Regions from separate parts of the Candidatus Pelagibacter sp. PS_11 genome, predicted to be linked through region 1. Evidence: riboswitches for the same ligand, from Rfam matches in the RefSeq annotation. Region 1 holds a riboswitch; the other holds the start of a gene.
What was found. Region 1 has a riboswitch for S-adenosylmethionine ahead of AC5SLT_RS02250 (OsmC family protein). Riboswitches for the same ligand answer to the same signal wherever they lie in the genome.

Region 1 (3,191 bases):
TAGACATATTTAAATTAGATTGATCACTGCCACTTAAATCCCCTCTAGTGCCAAATAAAATTCGGTTGTCAGGTAACTTTCGATAATAATATAAAAGATTTTTAGTATTAGCTATTGGGGAAAATGTTTTAAAATTATGTTGGTCAATTTCTTGTTTCGTTAAGGGTTGGGTGACAATAATATTTGAAATTACTGGTAAAATTCTTGAATTCATCTCCGGGATTAAGCCTTCTTGATAAAACCCGTTTGTTGCAACGACTATTTTTTTTGAACGAATAGATCCTTCTTTAGTCCTTAAAATATAATTACCCTTATCTTTATCAATTTTATCCACTTTAGTGTGCTCGAAGATTTTTAATTGTTTAGATAAAGCATATTTTGCAATGCCATTAACAAACTTAAGAGGATTAATTGCAAAACCAGGTTTATATGAAAAAGCTCCAAATTGCTCTGTACCCCCATGGCCAATTTTATCAAAGTCTTCTTTTGAATAAATTTCAGTTTCAATACCAAACTCTTCTTTGTAAGCTTTGGCTTGTTCTTTAATATCTTTAAACTTACTTGGGTGATGGGCGACTACGTAATTACTATCCCCCGTTACATCACAATCAATATTATATTCTTGTATAATATCTTTTGTATAATTTGAGCCTTCAACAGAGTTTTTAAAGAACTTTTTAGTTTCATCATTGCCGTAAATAGATTGCATCTTTTTAAAAGACATCTTACTTGGCGGTAGAGAACAGAAACCTGCATTACGAGATGAAGCCCCCCAACCTATTTTTCCAGCTTCAACTAAAATGACCTCTAAATTATGATTTTCTATTAAATTAATTGCACAGGATAAACCAGTGTACCCTCCACCTATTACAACAATTTCTGAGCTGATATCTTTATTAAGTTTATCTAGATTTAAATTTTCGCTTGAATGATCTTCCCAATAACTACTAACTGGGGTGTTAAATTGATAAATATCAGAATGATAAATATTTTTCATTAACAAGACCCTAGCACGCAATTAATACTTAATTCTAGTCAAACTTCTAATTTTTTAGGATTTGAAATGAACTTAAAAGACTCAAGCCCTATTTTTCATAGGGCTTGAGTTAATTAGTTAAGCAGCACTTACTCTTTGCTCTATGTGCTCTTTATTATTAGAACTTGAAGAAACCTTTTGAAATAATTTAATAGGAACTCCTTTTGATAAAATATCTAATACCGGGCAATGTGTATTTACCGTATCAATCAATTTATCTATTTCAGCTTTTGGTGATGAAGATTTAATATCAACAGTACCAGAGATGGATTGAAAGCCAGGTCTAGTGTTTTTATTTAAAGCTAAAAAACCCTGAAGATCTAATTCACCTTTTAATTTAACACTAACACTCTCAATATTAATACCCGCTGCTGTAGCAAATGCTTTATAGGTTATCTCCTGACACGTTGCTAACGCTGCTAATATTAACTCTACTGGGCTGGGTCCCTCATCTTTTCCACCAAAACTTTTGGGTTCATCAACAACTAATTTATGCTCTCTAAGAGTGACTACAGATTGAAGTCCTTCCTTAAGAATTGAATTGCTTTCATATTGGACCACAGCATTTTTTGGGTTAGCTGTAAAATCCTTCTGTAGATTACTTATTGTTTCTTTTAGATTGTTACTCATTTTTTTTCTCCTGTTTTAGTGCTTCGACATATGTCAGGCGCACAATTTAGTTAAATGCCCTTCTTAATTTATTTACGCTTTGTCTCCATATTCAGTCATATGTTTTGGAATTCTTTTATTTTTTCCATACATAAAATGATTTTCCATGTTCTCTCGATATTTACTTGCTGGAACAGTTAAACCAATAGATTCAGCAACTTCCCTAATCAACATTGGGTTTGCTCCACAGCATACTCCAAGGTAATTAATACCTAGCTCATAAGCATCTTTTGCAAATTTACCTATTTCATATCTATTACAAAAGTGTGGGTCCAATGCTGTTGGAAACGTTCTTCCATGAGGTGATGGACACTGACAATTACTTCGATCTGGTAGATTAAAAAATGTTGGGTAATCTTCACTGGTTCTATAAGGAATAGGTAAAGCTCCAACATGACATTTAACTGCTTTTCTAATTTCTTTTAAAAAAGGAAACATGGTAGCAGGTCCTCTAAAACAATTTAAACCAACAACATCAGCCCCTAATTGCTCTAGCTCTTTACAGGTATCAACAACGGATTTTCCATCTCTCATTTTATTTTCACCCATTGGAGATATGGTTAATACAGTTGGTAAACCTGTTTTTTTCATAACTTCTAAAGCTTTAAAAGCTTCTTCAGCATAATAAAAAGTTTCACCAATTAACATATCAGCACCTTCTTCAACGGCCCAACCAATCATCTCTGTAAACATTCCTTCAACTTCTTTTTGAGATTGTGGATCATTATGTTTCCAGATATTTGAATTTGAAATATTACCTGCCATCAAATTTGGTTTTGATCCTTTAGGAGTATCTAGTGCTACTTTTTTAGCAATTTTTAATGCTGAACGATTTAGTGGTTCAAGAAGTTCTTCTTTACCAATAACACGCATTTTTTCTCTGTGTCCATTATAAGTAAAGGCCTCAACTACATCAGATCCTGCGTGTTGAAATTCTCTATGTAAGTTCTCTAAAACTTCAGGATGATCTAATGACACCATTGGAACAAATTCCCCTGATGACATGTACCCACGTCTTTCTATCTCAAATAAAAAACCTTCTGCGCATATAACAGGTCCTTTATCTAATCTTTCTTTTAATTTATTTGTGCTCATTTTTTTTCCTCTTGTTTTGGAGAAAAAAGGTCACAAAATAACAAGAGGGTTAAATCCATAGGCCTCTTTTCTCCTTTTTAGTGCTTAAGCAAATGCAGGGCGCACAATATGGTTCAACTGCCCGGCTTAATTTTATGAAAGATAAAAAAAAACCACCTGTCTAAAGCGGTGGTTTAAGCGTCGCTTTAGCAGGATTTATAACGCGCTCTGCAATTTAACTTAAATCAGCGCAACTAAATATAATCAACTTTCTCTCAAACTGTCAATTGAAAAAATAAATAATAGTTAAAATTATGAGAATAATGACAATCCAAATACTAAGATTAGTTAAAAACTGCTTTAATTTAGAATTAGATTGTAGAAAAGCTGGGAGTACTAATAAGAGTATCCC
Region 2 (3,191 bases), 120 kb from region 1:
TGTTAACATTGCTGTGTTTAACTAATAATTTAATTAATTGAACACCAATATAACCTGTTGATCCAGCAACTAAAACATTAAGCTTAGGCATTTTTTTATTATAACAGTTTAGAGTTAAAAAAGAATTATCTTTTCGAGAATTGGAAGCTTCTTCTTGCTTTTCTACGACCAGGTTTTTTTCTTTCAACCGATCTAGAGTCTCTAGTATTAAGCTTTTCTGTCTTAAGTACTGCTCTATTCTCTGAATCAAATAAGATTAATGCTTTAGCAATACCATGGACCATTGCACCAGCTTGACCTGTGTGACCACCACCTGCTACTCTACATCTTACATCATAATCAGTTGCTTGGTTTATAATCTCAAATGGTCTTGTGATTTGCATTTTGTGACTTCCGCTAGTGAAATACTCATCCATAGTTCTGCCATTAACGTAAATTTTGCCAGTACCTTTTTTCACCCAAATTTTTGCAATAGATTTTTTTCTTCTACCAGTTGCGTATTTACTATCTTTAAAATCTAATTTAATTTTAGGTTTTTTTGTAGATACTTTATTTGGTGTAGCTGCTGTTTCCATATTAATTTCTTATTAGATTTTTACTGTTTAATTTACCTAGGTCTAAAAGTTTTGGGTTTTGTGCTGCATGAGGGTGTTCTTCACCAGCATAAATTTTTACTTTAGTTAATTGTTTTCTTCCTAGAACTCCACCAGGTAACATTCTTTTAATAGCTAATTTTAATGTCTCGCCAGGTTTATTTTTTTCTAATAATTTTTCAGGAGTAATTTCTTTAATTCCACCTGGGTGACCAGTATGTCTATAATATTTTTTATCTTTAAATTTTTTTCCTGTGAACTTTGCTTGTTCAACATTTTTAACAACAACAAAATCACCATCATCCATATGAGGTGTAAAAGTTGTTTTATTTTTTCCTCTAACAATCATAGCGATAATAGAAGCTAATCTGCCAACTACAGCATTTTTAGCATCAATCTCAAACCAGTTACTGTTTAAATCACCACTTTTTAGAAATTTTGTCATTGTGCGAGGATTAATACTATTATTAGATATAATGTCAATTTTATATTTCCCTTGCAATATCTTGCTTAAATGATATTTCTATATAGCCGATTTGTTCCTATTGCAGGCTAGTTATTGCTAAAAAGGATTTTTTACCCACATTATCGGTAGGCGCATTTGAACTGTATTGTACGCCTTGCATAAAGCAAAAGTACTAAAAAAGGAGTATTAAGATGAGTACAAAAAGACAAAACCCTGAGACTATAGCTATACATGGTGGTGATTATAGAAGCGATCCAACAACCAAAGCAGTAGCAGTTCCAATTTATAGAACAACATCGTATCAATTTGATAGTACTGAACATGCTGCGAATTTGTTTGCTCTTAAGGAATTTGGAAATATTTATACAAGAATAATGAATCCAACAAATGATGCTCTTGAAAAAAGAGTTGCTTCATTAGAAGGAGGATTAGCCTGTTTAACAGTAGCATCTGGACAAACCGCATCAACTTTTGCAATTTTAAACGTTGCACAAGCCGGAGATAATATAGTCAGCTCTACGGATTTATATGGAGGTACTATTTCGTTATTCACGCATACATTAAGTAAACTTGGTATTGAGGTTAGATATGCAGACCCTTCTGACCCAAAAAACTTTGAAAAAGCTGTTGATGATAAAACTAGAGCTTTTTATGGTGAGACTTTACCAAATCCTTATTTGAGAGTTTTTCCAATTAAAGAAGTTTCTGATATTGGTAAAAAATACAATATACCATTAATAATGGACAACACAGCTGCCCCTGTAATTTGCAAACCTTTAGAACATGGTGCTGCTGTAGTAGTTTATTCATTAACAAAATATATAGGTGGTCACGGTACAGTTGTAGGTGGAGCTTTAGTTGATGGAGGTAATTTTGATTGGACAGCTGATCCCAAAAGACAACCTTTATTTAACGAACCTGACGCAAGTTACGGTGGAGCTATATGGGGAAAAGTGGTTCCAGAATTAACTGGGGCTAATGTTTCTTTTGCAGTAAGAGCGCGGGTTACATTGCTAAGAGATCTTGGTTCTGCCCTATCACCTGACAATGCATTTGGAATTATTCAAGGGCTTGAAACAGTTGCTCTTAGAATGAAACAACACTGCTCAAATGCATCAAAAGTTGTTGACTATTTAAAGAAAAATAAAGAAGTAACAAGAGTAATCTATCCAACAGAACATGAGGGTAAAATTGCTGATCGTGCTAAAAAATACCTAAATGAAGGAAATGGTGGTTTAGTTGGTATAGAGCTCAAAGGTGGTATTGAAGCAGGTAAGAGATTTATCGAGTCTTTAAAAATGTTTTATCATGTTGCAAATATTGGAGATGCAAGAAGTTTAGCAATTCATCCTGCAACAACAACTCATAGTCAGTTAACAGAAAAAGAATTGTTAGCCTCAGGTGTAACTCCTGGATACGTAAGATTATGTATTGGTATTGAGCATATAGATGACATTATTGAGGATTTAGACCAAGCTTTAAATAAATCTTCTAAAGGGAATTTGAAAGCAGTTAGTTAGAGTTTTTATATAATATCAAAAAATAAGAACTCAAAACTAATATTGAACCTAGCTGGTGTAGTGAAGCGTATGTAATCTCTACACCAGAAATCAAAGTTATAATTCCTAAAAAAATTTGAAACAAGATAGCAACATCAAAAAATAATACATATTTAAAATCATATTGTTTTTTAAAATAGATAAAATTTAAAATAATTATAAAAAATAAAAGCAAATATGCAGTTGATCTATGAAAAAATTGAATAATTGATGGGTTGTTAAATAATTGAGTAGTAATTAAATCACCATAACTAACATCATTTGGAAAAAAACCACCATTCATATCAGGCCATGAATTATAGATGAGACCACCATCTAAACCTGATAAAAAAGCACCCAATACAATCTGCAAAACTATCAATTTAAGTATAAATAATAAAAATAAATTTGGAATTTTATTTTCAAATTTTTTAATTTTATGAATATCTAAAATATACCAAAAAATTAAACATAAAATAAATAAAGCCAAAGATAAATGAATGCTAAGTCTAAAGTGACTAACGTCATTATTTTCAATTAATCCGCTAGATACCATATACCAACCAATGAACCCCTGAAGACACACAAGAAAAA

Region 2: it holds a riboswitch for S-adenosylmethionine, as region 1 does, so the genes downstream of both, AC5SLT_RS02955 (O-acetylhomoserine aminocarboxypropyltransferase/cysteine synthase family protein) here and AC5SLT_RS02250 (OsmC family protein) in region 1, are expected to answer to the same signal.

What each region holds. Positions count from the first base shown of each region.
Region 1 covers NZ_CM182075.1:418,353-421,543, reverse strand. The annotation lists gene AC5SLT_RS02255 (NAD(P)/FAD-dependent oxidoreductase) at 1-997, opposite strand, end outside; gene AC5SLT_RS02250 (OsmC family protein) at 1,115-1,666, opposite strand; SAM riboswitch class V at 1,671-1,735, opposite strand; gene AC5SLT_RS02245 (homocysteine S-methyltransferase family protein) at 1,739-2,800, opposite strand; SAM riboswitch class V at 2,868-2,932, opposite strand.
Region 2 covers NZ_CM182075.1:541,465-544,655, reverse strand. The annotation lists gene argC (N-acetyl-gamma-glutamyl-phosphate reductase) at 1-91, opposite strand, end outside; gene rpsI (30S ribosomal protein S9) at 126-575, opposite strand; gene rplM (50S ribosomal protein L13) at 577-1,038, opposite strand; SAM riboswitch class V at 1,178-1,246, shown strand; gene AC5SLT_RS02955 (O-acetylhomoserine aminocarboxypropyltransferase/cysteine synthase family protein) at 1,251-2,579, shown strand; gene AC5SLT_RS02950 (COX15/CtaA family protein) at 2,572-3,191, opposite strand, start outside.